One region of the Paenibacillus sp. CH40 genome, then DNA from elsewhere that is predicted to be linked to it. Evidence: riboswitches for the same ligand, from Rfam matches in the RefSeq annotation. Region 1 holds a riboswitch; the other holds the start of a gene.
What was found. Region 1 has a riboswitch for cyclic di-GMP ahead of NLX73_RS17805 (collagen binding domain-containing protein). Riboswitches for the same ligand answer to the same signal wherever they lie in the genome.
Positions count from the first base shown of each region.

Region 1 (7,086 bases):
TGTGATTATCGTCGGTGCGGATGTGGAGGCAGGACAGCATCCACAAGCACTCGTCCCAGGAGCAGTATGGCAAACGGCACGTCCGCTTGGGGATGAGCCCGTGCTGGTAACCTGTGTGGTTGCACCAGGATTCCACTTTGATGATTTCAAGCTGATTGCCAAGAATCCAACTGAATCATGATGTGAGCATTGGCGGGTGTATTTCTGTAATGAACAGGAATGGCCCGCCTGATTTATTTTTACTCATAGAAATAGGTACTTTAAAATGGCTTTAGGTGCTTAGTTTGGCCTGAACAATGAGACGATGGGTGGGGTTGACGAGAGGGTCACATGTAATCAGCGTGAGCAGCTTTTGTTTTTTGAAGCTTTTTAGAACAGACACGTCCGTAGGATCAACCACCTTCAGGCTATAAACGCTATATACATATTGGTTACCCCGAGTGTTGACAACAATCTTATCCCCAATCTTCAATTCATTTAGACGATTAAATAAACGTCCAGAGGTACGGGCCCGATGAGCAGCAATGGCGGCATTCCCCGCTTGTCCCAGCGTCCCCGTTTCCGGCATATGTACAGCCGCGTGTCTCATATTTATCCTCGTTGCGCCTTCCAACACAGGGAGCTTTAAAGCAATACGACTTATACTAATAGTGGCTATGGGAGTTTGTTCATTAGCGCTTGCCATGGGAGCAGGAGATGGGGAAGTATTTTGTCGCGCTTCACTAACCGGAACTTCCGTAAGACGAGTAGACAAGCGAGCATAGCTGTCCGTAAGACTGGCGGTCCATAGCGCATCGCTTTTTCCTGTTGGTAGCTCGGCTGCTTTTAATAGCTTGCTTTGTTCCCGATCCTCATTCCATTCCGTCGCTTTAGGAAACAAAATAAAAAGTAAGCCTAACACAATGAATACGTAGGAAAGTTTACGCAGACGCAGCAATCTCGCCTCCCCTAAGCAAAGTACGGATTATACATACTTTTTTGAAAAATGCCCCATTCCTGACTCATTCCAATCGGGAATGGAATGAGCCGTGAGATCAGGGCAGGTGATTAATTTTATTTTTTGTTTGTCCGTCTGAATTTCAAAAATACGCCCCATATAACCATCGCTATGCCTGTCAAATAGAACGGAACGGGGCTGCTTTCACCTGTTTGGGGTAATTGATGTACCGCAGGTGTATCCTCCGGCTCTTCAGGTTCTTTCTCCGGAACCTTGAGACGGATCTTAGGTTCGGGATCGTCTTTCGAATCCACCGGAGGAGGATCTTGATGAGGCATGACGGCTGGCAGTTCCGGCGGTATAGGCGCAGGTTCCTCCTGTGGAGGGACTATGTCCTCCGGAGACTTTGGCAATGACGGAGGGACGATTATAGACGGAATATCGGGTATTTCCGGATCTTTGTCATGTTTTTTACCTGAGCCTCCGGACGGGGGTGAGGGGTTTGGATGAGTAGGCGTTCCTGGTCCTGAGGGATTCGTGGGGTCTGTTGGAGTTCCCGGGTCTACAGGTGGTTCAGGGTCGTTTTTCTTTTCTTTACGATTGGTGATCACAACCCTCTTTACGCCAGAGCTTTGTCGCAGTGTTGCATCTATTTTGATCTCAAGCTTGCCCTCGGTGATTTTATAGCCCTCCGGTGCTGCCAATTCTTCCAAGATGTAATCGTCATGAAGCAAGGAAGAAAAGATGATTTTGCCTTCCTGATTGGTGGTCTGAATGAGAGGGGCTCTTTTTTGACCTTTATCATAGAGCGCAAACTGTGCGCCAGGCAGTACCTTGTCAGGCATATCCTGATCTACCTTGGTCAGCTCAAGACTTTCGGTCACACCCCCGCCAGAACCGGAGCCGGAAGACGTTCGTACGATGATTTCCTGGCTGGTTTCCCGCAGTTCTGTCGTCAAGCGATCCCCCTCAAAGGCAACCTTATTACTCACCTTGGCTTTGTCTTCAGCATGAATGAACGATTGGTATTCAAGTATAAAAGCAGTGGAAATATCCTTAGCAAAAGTAAGTTCAAAAGTTTGCAGGCCTTGACCATCTGTCTTGATATACAGCTTGTAATCTTGGTTTCTAATCAACTCGGTGCCCTTGGTGGTATTTCCGTTGGCAGCGATGATTGTAGAGTACAAATGAAAGGAATCCTCAATTAAGATTTGATTGCTGCTAGGCTGATCTATAATTTTAGCGTTGGATACATGGGACTGTCCTTCATTGATGCGGATGCTCCAGTCAATCTTATTTCCATTTTGTGCACCGACTTTAGATACATATTCTCCGCCATGAGGTACCGTGACTTGCGCTGCCCATTCGGAGACAGTTTTTTGTCCATCTAGTAGAAGGGCTTGATTATGGATTTCCTTTTCGATCAGTTCTCCTTCCAATGAAGTTTGAAAGGTAATCCAGTAGGGAGTCTGTATCTTATTTTTGAACTGGATACGCATTTCATTACCATTTTGCTGGGAGGGAGGAATAATGGTGTATTGATCTGCTGGGATTTCAGCCCCTTTTTGTACGCCATCCCACCATCCCAGCAAGGTCATATCGTATACTTTTACGGAGGCGGGCAGTAACTTCTGACCTTGCAACAAGGGGTCTCTCACTTCCGCGTGATTCAGGATCTTGCGATTGTAGTTAGCTTTAATATCCCAGGTAATGAGCTTGGAGGTCGCATTATAGCTTCCTTGCTTGGCACCGTTTCGTTGTGTCATAAAGTCCGGCCAGATCGGGCACTCCACTTCTTGCGATGATCTTTCCCCGTCTTCAAACTGGTATTCTATATGCGATTTATTACGAAACTCGGGCTTCGTCGTATCCGTTTTCCAGTCATTATTATAGGTAGTTGAATACTTGATTGTATAAGCCTTCTGAATGGCTTTATGAAAAATGAGCGTAAATCCTTGTTTATAGTCCTGTGATAGCGGAATCAGCTCATAATCCGTGGGTGCACGTAGCTCCGTTGTTCCGTCAACACTTTGAATTTTCAGGGTGTCCGGTAACAAGGCCAAGCCCCCGTTTGGAAACACATCCTGAATGACAATATTTTTCATGATGTACAAGTCTGTATTGATGGTAATCACCCAAGGTATGATTTTGGTGTTGTAATTGGGTGTGTCATACATTTTAGTCATAACTCCGCTTATGATTTCCGTCGATACGATCTTCTGGGTTCCATCTGAGGTTATGATGTTTGTAACTTTTCCATTATCATAGACACGGCCTCTGGCTTGAGTCTGGTATCGGATGGTATAGGCTGAATCTACGTCGAAGTTGAATTGAAGTTTGAAGCCGTTGCGGTCCGGATAATCAACTGGGATGACAGTATACGCCCACGATGGGAGCTCTTCCAGTGTGTTTCCCTTAAATACTTTCAAAGAACCGGGCAGCAATTCTTGAGTTTTATTGAAATGATCAATTAAAAGAGCTTTGGCTTCGGGAATTTTTGTCTCGCTGAAGTTATATCTTATGGCCCACGAGAGTGTTTGTGTGGAATGATCATATTTTTCAACCTTTTTGGACAAAAATTCACCACGTTCCACCTGAACAGTAGCGGTAGCAACAACGTTCTCTATCGCATCTCCTGAAAGCGTTGCTGTGTTGGAGAAACGAGTTTCATCGCCAATAATACGCGTGGAATATTGAATCTGATAGGCCGTGTTAATGCTATCGTCTTGAAAACGAATCACAAACCCTGTCCTGGCTTGATCTGCTTCAATGGCATATTCACTTGCATTCACTAGGTCTCGAACAACGGTCGAGCCGTCGATATTGACTTGTAGATGATAGAGCCGGATAGAGTCTCTTCTGAGTTCCAACCCTGAAGGAATTGGATCGGTGATGAGGGCATGCTTTACGGTGTTTAGCTGTTTGTTCACATCAATGGTCCAGTCAATCTGATTGGTGCCAGCTATTTTCCCTTGTTTGCTTAGGGTTGGCCCTGACTGGGGTTTTACATTCACGATGACCGTTTGTACCCCGCCTTTGATCGGAATCGCAATGATGATCTCTGTACTGCCTTTCATCATCTCTTTCGTAAACTCGGTTTTGATTTGCAGTTTGCCGCTGACATTGGAATGATTCTCTACATATTGGTTAAAGGTCATGATCACCTTGCCCTGACGATCTACTGTGAAGTATCCCACGGTTCCGTCGGTAGTGACTAGTGGAGATGAGATATCAGTGTAGATGACAAACTGTTCTGGTAAATGAAAGGTGAAGGTGTCCCCTGACTTATAGGTATTGTCAGGAAGCTCCCATTCATAGCCTAGTTGGATGGCTGATCCGATGTCGAATTGGCTGTCTGGACTATATACCGCATCAATGACACGCCCTGCTTCGTCGGTCAGGCTCAACTTCGTTAATATGCTCTGCGGAGCTGCATCATGTTGAGACTTTGAACTGGTTGCTCCTTGAACGAAGGGAACCGTGTTTGAAGGAATCTCCCTAGGAGGTTCAAGGTTTGGGACAACGTATACAGCATCCGTAACGGTATGGTTAGGATCGGATACAGCACTCTGCGGCAGTTCTGGGGCTGGAGCATCTGCGTAAGCCAGCGTTACGCTGAAAAAGCTTTGGACAATGAGCAATAAGGCAATGATCATTACATTTATTTTTGTTCTCATGCTCCAAGTGATTCTCCTATTCATCGTAATATGGCAATGCTTCGGCGGTTATGTTTTTTCCTTCCCTCCTCCTAGTTCGAAATTAGTATATTCAGCATGCTAGGCTGACATGACTATCCCAATAGAAAAAAAGCCCTGATCATAGCGATCAGGGCTTTCTTCGAGAGAGGTAAAGCAATTTGTGATGGATCTATGTAAAAAAGACATAATAAAAAGCTCGTTCATCTGGTAGCTGGCTGCCATCTGGAAAGGAAGGCCCTATAGTTTTGCGTCACTGCCTTTCGACAGTTTTGCCATTAACTTGAATAGCTTGTGCGTCTATCATCTATCAAACTGATTTCATGTAACCTCTCATTTACAACTTTGAACGGTTCCCCCATTTTTTGCGGAAGGAATGAGGTGTTTCTCCTACATGCTCCTTGAATAGGTTAATAAAATGGCTCGTATTGGGAATCCCTACGTACCTTGCGATATCCACAATGGACATGTCACTGGTTTTAAGCCAGCTTTGAGCGGCTGTGATACGGACATTAATGAGATAATCAATCGGAGAGAAACCGATCTGCTTTTTGAAATTTTTAGCCAGATTAAACTTGTTTAATTCAAACATATCTGCCAGCGAGTCCAGTGTTATTCGCTCACAGTAGGACTGATCCAAATATTGCTGTACCCGGCGTACTTCGCTCAGGGTTTCAGCATTCACACACGGATGATCATAGGGATGTTGCAAAATGCACGTTAGTATTTCACCAATGAGCCTGGACGTTAGTAGCTCAGCGGAAAGACTTCTGTCAGACTGCCCACAAATCAGAGCATGGAGCTTATCCAATATAATATGCGGATTATGCATGGAAATGACCGGTTTATTATGCTTGGCAAATTGTTCGTAAAAATTTTCAATCAGATTGCCATACAGGTACAGGCTGATAAACTCCCAGGATTCATGACTGGAGGTGCTGTATTGAACATATTCCTCGCAATTAACAAAGAACAAATCTTGAGGTTTTATGATATATTTCTTGCCCCGGTACAGTAATTCTCCCTTACCAGACAACGTAAAGACAAGCAAAAAAGAGGCAAGTTCTTTCCTTTCCATCGTAAAAGCAGAAGTTTTTTGGAAGTAGCCTAATTCCTGGATATATAAAAGGGATTGCTTGGCAAAAGCGGAGGGAGTGCGTACAATAACGACCGGATCGCCATTCCAGAGGCCCACGTTGTTTTTTTGGTCTGTTGTCATATTCAATTCCTTTACAAAAAAGCAATTTTATCTAGCATATCTTGGTTTGAATTACCAATATATAATGACTGATTAAACATGATTCCCTATTTATAAAAGTTTATTTTATCACATCAAATATGTCTATATAGCAAAATATGTGTTTGAATTTTATGGGAGTATCACTTTTTATGGATATATAACCTGGTAATCCATACGAAAAAGTCGAATGCTGTTGAAAGAATCTGGGGTTATCATGGATTCAAATCCTTTCTGAGGTCAAATACCAACATGGTACTGAAAAAAGGTATCTTATGCCCATTCAACTTTCTTGTTCACTTCTCCTTTCGGTTTAAAAAAAATGGGACTTGGTTCTGATAAAATGGTTCGTAAGGCTTATTATTGAAAATAAGAGTTTGGGCCCAGTGCTGTGATTTTGTTCACAAACATGAATGTAAAAAAGAGAGATATATGCATAAAAAATTACGCAAAAAGTGCCCTTGCGCGTTTCATCTCAAGTGCTTTCAACTTTGGAAATGACACCGGCAATGATATGATGGGTAATACAGGTATAGTGCTTTACTTACTCGACAGTCAGTTTGGAGGATTACAGGATGGGAAAACCAAAAAATACGAAAACCGCAGCGGCTTGGTCGCTCGTTATTCTAGGGGCAGGCTTTGCAGCCACATTGCCCTTCCAGCAATATGGCTGGGCTCGTTTGTTAGCCGGAGCTTTTGAGGCAGGACTTGTAGGGGGACTGGCAGACTGGTTCGCTGTCACTGCTTTGTTCCGTCATCCGCTAGGCATTCCGATACCACACACCGCGCTGCTTCCTAAAAATAGGGACAAGCTCACGAATGCATTGGTGAGTACGGTGGAAAATAACCTGCTAAACAAAGACAGCATCGCGTCTAAAATTGCAGATATCCGTTTGGCCGATTTGGTGCTGGGCGGTGTGGAAAAAGGATTGCGCACGCCGGAGGCGGCGGCATCCATAGATGTTCTTGCCAAGCGGCTTGTCCAGTCCCTCCCGCTCGCGGAATTGGCTCCGGTCATCGTGGCCGAGCTGAAGCGGCAGATGACTGACTTTGACGCCGGACCGCTGCTGGAGGCGCTTGCTCATCAGACCAGCGAGAAGGGCTATGATCGCCGCGCACTGGATTACACGCTGGAGCAAGCCGAGTCCTGGCTTTTGCGACCCGAAACGGGTTATACGCTGGGCACCTTAGGGATGCAGGCTGTCAGTGGTTTGCAG
Region 1 covers NZ_JANAVQ010000006.1:28,096-35,181, forward strand. The annotation lists gene NLX73_RS17795 (cupin domain-containing protein) at 1-181, shown strand, start outside; gene NLX73_RS17800 (class D sortase) at 272-937, opposite strand; gene NLX73_RS17805 (collagen binding domain-containing protein) at 1,054-4,614, opposite strand; cyclic di-GMP riboswitch class I at 4,839-4,919, opposite strand; gene NLX73_RS17810 (AraC family transcriptional regulator) at 4,970-5,851, opposite strand; gene NLX73_RS17815 (DUF445 domain-containing protein) at 6,445-7,086, shown strand, end outside.

Region 2 (7,086 bases), on a different contig from region 1:
GTAGAAACGCTCATTCAGGCAGGCGCTATTGTCAAACTGTATGATCCCATTGCGATGGATAAATTCAAGGAGCGCGTGGATCACCCGAATATTATGTGGTGCTCATCCCCACAGCAAGCCGCTGAAGGTAGCGACGCTGTGTGCCTGTTGACCGATTGGGAAGAGTTCAAAAAAGTCGATCTCGTACAACTGGCCTCCATTTTGCGCAAGCCGGTTCTCATTGACGGTCGTAACGTATTCGGTGAGGAACAGATCCAAGGCTCCGGGCTGGAATACTACTCCGTGGGTCGTCCGCGGATGAGTGGGTGGAATAGAGATAAAGTGGAAGTTTAAAAGTGACAGATTAAAAAGTGACTGTGGCGGTGTTGGAGGCGCTGAAGGCGCTACGCGTGCAGATTGTTCTTCCGATTGCTGTTACCCCCGGATTTTCTGGATTATATAAAACATTCAAAGGTTAAAATCCGGGGATAAAGGCAAACGCTGACGCTTCTTCAGAACAATTCTGCCCGCTCAGCTGCTTTTCGCCGTGGAGTCACAGTTTTTAAATTTCCACCTTATGGGGGGGGAGTAGGAAGGGCGTATCGGAAGGAGCGGCGCGGTTGAAGCCGCTCCTTCCGATCAAGTACGCCATTGCGGTTGCCGAAGGCAATCTGGGCAAGGTGTTACGAAACCTCGATTACTTGAAGCTTGCAAGCACAGCGGGCAAGCTCTGAGTTCTCGAACGTCTTACAGGCTGACCGGACTTAATAATGTCCGGTCGTGCCTTTTGCAATAAACGGTATGATCGGCATGATGCATTTTTGAGTAGCGCAGGGATGGATTTGAATCTGGAGAAGCGGAGCGTTCGCCTTTGACGTGGTATTCTTACATTTAAATGTCTTATACAATCCAAAGAATCCCACGTCAACAGCGATCATAAGATTAAATCCAGCCCGTAGCGGGCTACTCATCATTCAGAACGATCATCCAACCAATATAGAGAGGAAGTGGAGAGTTATGAAGCTCGTACTTTTGTCTGGTGGTTCCGGTAAAAGATTATGGCCTTTGTCCAACGATTCCCGTTCCAAACAATTTTTGAAGGTACTGGAGAGCCCGGAGGGGATTTCGGAATCCATGGTACAGCGGGTATGGAGACAATTGGGAGACAACGGATTATCAGAATCCTCGTTTATTGCGACAGGGAGAGCACAGGTCGAAATGATCCAGAGTCAGGTCGGCCCGAATACGCGCATCATTGTTGAGCCGGAACGCAGAGACACCTTTCCTGCGATTGCGCTGACAGCGACTTATCTATATTCCATTGCTGGTGTTTCCCCTGATGAAATTATAGCTATATTGCCTGTAGATCCTTATGTTGAGGATGCTTTCTTCGCTTCCGTAGCCCAGCTGGAACATACACTCCAGGAGAGTGAAGGCAAGCTTGCTTTAATCGGGGTTGTCCCTTCCTATCCTTCAGAGAAATATGGTTACATTATTCCGAAAAACGATGCCACCCAAGGTAGCACTGGCTACCGCGAAGTGAGCCATTTTCAAGAGAAACCCGACCGGGAGCAGGCGGAGCGTCTGATTGAACGCAATGCTCTATGGAACTGCGGGGTTTTTGCATTCAAATTAAGTTATTTGCTGGATATCTTGGCATCCAAGGGGTTGCCGCTGAATTATGAAGAAATGCAAAAGCAATACGCATCTCTGGAAAAAATCAGCTTTGACTATGAAGTAGTCGAGAAGGAAAAGGATATCGTAGTTCTTCCGTATGATGGTTTTTGGAAGGATTTGGGCACCTGGAATACGCTCACAGAAGAAATGTCTAATCAACAAGTGGGCAGAGGTGTAGTAACGGAGGATTGCGTCAATACGAGTCTTATTAACGAGTTAGACATTCCTGTGGCGATCATTGGAACGAATGATCTGATTGTAGCCGCTAGCCCGGATGGTATTCTTGTGACCAATAAGGCTGAAAGTCCTCGCATTAAGGAAGTGCTCAAGGCTCATGATCAGCGTCCAATGTATGAAGAACGTCGTTGGGGGCAGTATCGGGTTGTGGATTATGTCAAGTATGACGAGGGTAACGAGGTATTGACCAAACGAATCCGCGTACGGAAAGGCAAAAATATCAGCTATCAGCTTCATTTCAAACGGAGTGAAATTTGGACCATTATTAGCGGTGAAGCGGAAATTATTTTGAATGAGAAGCTGCACAAAGTAAAAGCTGGTGATGTAGTTCGCATTCCTGAAGGAACGAAGCATAGCATTTTGGCTGTGACCGATGTGGATTTTATTGAGGTGCAGACTGGTTCTGAATTGGTTGAAGAGGATATTGTCCGCTTTTGTATGGATTGGAATGAAATTTCCCGTCACCAATTTATTTCATAAATTTTTTCGTTAAAATGAAAAAAAGAGACGAATTGACGAACGTTTATAGCCCGAAATGTCGAAAATGAGCGAAAACCTGTAAATCCATGAACATGTCCTATTAAATTTTGGCAAAAGAAAGTCGATACTTAGGGTAAGAAGGAATCCAAACTCCTTCCAACGATAAACGCAGCCCTGTCGAAAGGCAGGTACGCAAAGCTAAAGGGCCTTCCGTAGGGATGGCAGCCTGGCTACCGAAAGGAAGAGCAAAAAGTGAGATTCAATTTTATTCCTCTGTATCGACTGATACGTCATGCACTCCCCGTAGTTATGCTTTTTTCTTTGTTGCCCGTCGGTTTTGGTGAATCTCTGTCTGTGGCGAATGCCGCTGCATTACAACCTGTTAATTCGGACGCTTCTACTCAGGCCCGTGAACTATACAGCTATTTACTCAGCATCTCGGGGAAAAAAATAATCACCGGTCAGCATGATTATTTGGAGAGTCCGGATGAATTAAGTAACAAGGTCCAAAAAATCAGTCAGGCGTATGTGGGTGTGCACGGCTATGAGATGGGAGCCATCTCAGGTCAATCTGCCGCTTCGGAAGCAGCACAACGTAAAAATGTTGTCGATAGCGCGATCCGCTGGAGCAGATCCGGAGGCATTGTGACGATGACTTTTCATGAAGCGCTGCCGGGTAGACCACTGACTTGGGCCAATGTGCAGGCGAAAGTAAGTCAGACGGAGTTCAATAAATACGTGACGCCAGGCACTGCGCAGTATAACCTCCTCATTGCCGATCTGGATAAGGTCGCTGTATCGCTAAAGCAGCTTCGTGATGCGGGTGTTCCGGTTTTATGGAGACCTTATCACGAAATGAATGGTGACTGGTTCTGGTGGGGAAACAAAACTAATTTCAATCAGCTATGGAATATCATGTATGACCGTTTTGTAAACACACATCAACTAGACAATCTGCTGTGGGTATGGAGCCCGAATGCTCCTAATTCGTATACCTTCCCGTATACCCCTAAATATCCGGGGGATGACAAAGTAGACATTTTGGCTGTAGACATTTACAACAATGATTTTGAACAAAGTCATTATGAAGGTCTGCTCGGGTTGGCAGGGGATAAGCCGATTGCCATTGGGGAACACGGTGAGATGCCCAGCTCCGAGGTATTACAGGCTCAGCCCAAATGGGTGTATTCCATGACTTGGGGAAAGATGCTGACCGAGAATAACACAACGGATCAAATTCAGGATTATATGAATGATTCGAGGAGCTTGACGCGAGATGATGTGAAAAATGGATTGGCAGCAGTTCAACAACCCGGGACAGATGTACCAACCCTACCGGACGAGGGGCAAAGCGAGCCTATCCCGGCTCCTCCTTCTGTTCCGGATATGGTTTATGCGAACGGGCTGCGGGGTGAATATTTTAACAACATGAATCTGGATGGTAGTGCTGCTTTGACCCGTACAGATAGCAAGCTGGACTATAACTGGCGTGCTGCCACAGCTGATGCAAGGGTGAACGCTGATCGGTTCTCCGTTCGCTGGACAGGTAAAATGAAGCCACAATATAGTGAGACCTATACGTTTACAACGATATCTGATGATGGAATCCGGGTATGGGTAGACGGCAAGCTGATTATTGATAGCTGGTTTAAGCAAAGCTGGACAGAGCGCAAGGGCAGTATCACCTTGCAAGCAGGTAAAATGGTAGATTTAAAAGTTGAATACTATGATGAATATGGTGACGCAATGGCACGTCTGATGTGGGAAAGTCAGCATGAAGCGAAAGCGGTGATTCCCGGTAACGCTTTGTTTCTTCCTTAATAGATTCTCTTTCCCGGTCAAAAATTTTGAGGAGAGAGGGTGGATCATATGATGAAAAAATGGTTGACCCACAGGTATACGCCAGTATTATCCGGGCTGCTGGGGGTCGTAGCTATAGCGCTGATCGCTTGGTTGATTTACACGCCTTCAAGGAGCGTAGAACTGCCGACGGATAAAGTAGCGGCAGCCAGTCCAGTATGGAAGCTGGGACAGAGGGATGATTCTTCAGCGGAATTTAGAGGAGTGATTGGTAGAGACAATATCAACATTCCTACAGCCTCTGCTTCTACCGAATCGTCGGCTAAAGGAATATCGTCTGCAACGTCCATAGCAGAGAATACAGCGGCCCCGGTATTGCTCAGCAGTGGAGATATTCCTCCCGGCTTGAATGCGTCCACGAATCCTGAACTGTCGCTCCAGTATAAGCTGGATCAAGTTCCTCCCAATGGAGTGATATTCCGTGTACGGATTTTGGATGCGGGCAAAGCTGTTCCGCAAATGGCTGTATTTTCAAATTATCAGCTGTCCGGTATCATTCAAATCGCTGGGGTTTCCGGTACGGGCAGTGCATATAATTACAAAAGCAACTACGAGCTGTATATACCCAAAGAGCAATTGCAAAGCGGTGTTAACGTACTCAAGCTAAAGACAGCGCGCTGCCTATACTGCTCCTCTGCAGAAGATAAAAATGTGTGGTGGACCTGGGATGACTTGAGCTTGGAGACGTTAGCTTCACCTGCGACCGAACCGGTACACGGTAAATATATACTGACCGGAACAAATGTGAACAATAAAGAATTTTATTATGATCAGGGTGCAGTTAAGCATTTACCATACGTTCTCAAATGGCTGGGAATTGCTTATAGTGGCAACGTCATGAGGGTCACCTGTGCCAGTAATGTGGGCAAGGCATGTACAGACGTGGATGATTACTATCAAACGTTAAAGCAGTATAATATGCAATCGTCTGCTTTGTATTTATATACAGGTGATATTAAGCTGCAAAAAGATGGTTCTCTGCCAGAGACAGCCAAGCAAAAGTTGCGCGATTATGTAAAAAAATACGGTTCTTATCTTCAATATTATGAAGTAGATAACGAACCTGGATTATTTAATCGCTCCAAGGCGGTAAACCTGGCTGTGGCCAAGTGGTTGAATACAGAAGGCAAGCAATTGGCACCGCATCTCAAAACCGTAGCACCGGGCTGGGCCTACTGGCCAACGTACTCTACCAAGGCGTGCAAAAATCAAACTAGTGGTACGCAAAAATGCGGTGACCCAGATGGATGGGAACGGGACCCGGCGCAACGTAAACAGCTGGAGGAAGTCACCGACCTGACCAATGGACACGCCTATGGTGAATCGTATAATGAAGAGGGCGGGGGTAGCTTCGTCCAAAATTTGAAAACCTTCGGCGGTTCGAGCAATGGACTGGCGAAAAAGATGCTGAACACAGAGTTCGGTACCAATGATACGCATCGAGACAATCCCGATTACGGGGCTAGTCAGCCACAAGCAGCTGCATTCGACCGGATTATGCGTTCGCAAATTGGATTTGCCGATATGTTTATCCAGCACGCTGCTTTTTATAAAGATTATACGCTGTTTAAAACAGGCTTCGATCTGCAAAGTCATAACCCGGCCAACACAGAAATTTATCCGTTCGGGCAAGGACAGGACACCCGCGTTAAGATCATGAGACGCTTGAGCTTAGCCTATGCCACCCATGGAAAACCTCTGACTTATACAGTGCTGAATCCAGAGGATACCAAGGACAAGATGGTCTATGTTCGTGCGGTGGATACGTCCAAGCTTAAACCGCTGGCAGGTAGCGGCGCTACTTCAGACAAATTGCTGGTGAATCTAGTGAATTTCGAAGCTACCCCGCAGACCGTTCGTGTACGGGTAACGATGCCGAAAGCCGGTTTGTACACAGGTGAACGTTTTGGAGCGGGTTCTACTTACAGTCAGGCACAGCGTTCCATATCAGGGCTCAAGGCTTCTCCTGCCCTTGATTTTGAAGAAAAGCTGGGTCCTGGCGAAGCGGTACAATATATTTTGGAATTAAAAAGTACAGATCAGACCGCAGCTTCGGCCCCAACAGGGGTGAAGGCTGCCTCTGTTCAGGATGGGGCGGTAAAGATTAATTGGCTTCAGGCAGAAGGCGTATCTTCCTATGATGTGCTGCGTGCTGACGGGACCGACGGGGCCTATCAGGTGATTGCCTCGCAAGTAGCGGGAAGCACGTATACAGACCGCACAGTAAAAGCTGGAGGCCACTATGTCTACAAAGTCCGGGCGACCGGAGGCACTCAGGTTTCCCAGGCAGCGGAGGTCGCTTAATAACAGATCGGAATGTATATAGGACCTGAGTTAACGAATACCTAACATCATTTCGAAAGAAAACAAAAAAGAACCTATCAGGAGAAAATAGGACCTGACAGGTTCTTTTTTGTTGGAAAATCGTTCTGATTTGCCAATACTTTACGTATAATGAAGAAAAAAATAAGAAAATCCTTTTATATTCTCGTCATAAGACGACAACATTGCAGGTATGTATTCATATATAATAGTTTTGTTCATGACTATACATACATGGTTTTGTGGGAAATCTCTTTCCGGTGACCAAGAATAATAAAGCGAGGTTAGTGCTGAATGAACAAGGAGACAGAATTAGGGGTGAACAACCCTCTTTTTCAAAACAACGTACGGAAAGTAGACAAAGCCGCTATCGACTTGGACATCCGGGACATTTTGCTTCAATGTGGGTTCACGATGCCAGAATGGCTAGAAAACGACGCTGATGGAACCACATACCGGAAGGACAAGCGCGTGTAAATTCCACCGGCTGGTCCTACTTGAGCGAGACGTGAAGCAGTCGGCCGCTTTCTT
Region 2 covers NZ_JANAVQ010000004.1:360,156-367,241, reverse strand. The annotation lists gene NLX73_RS14970 (UDP-glucose dehydrogenase family protein) at 1-333, shown strand, start outside; gene NLX73_RS14965 (sugar phosphate nucleotidyltransferase) at 997-2,373, shown strand; cyclic di-GMP riboswitch class I at 2,531-2,611, shown strand; gene NLX73_RS14960 (glycosyl hydrolase) at 2,626-4,194, shown strand; gene NLX73_RS14955 (PD-(D/E)XK nuclease family protein) at 4,243-6,537, shown strand; gene NLX73_RS14950 (hypothetical protein) at 6,850-7,032, shown strand; gene NLX73_RS14945 (helix-turn-helix domain-containing protein) at 7,086-7,086, opposite strand, start outside.
Region 2: linked by a shared signal. The riboswitch ahead of NLX73_RS14960 (glycosyl hydrolase) and the one ahead of NLX73_RS17805 (collagen binding domain-containing protein) in region 1 are both predicted to bind cyclic di-GMP.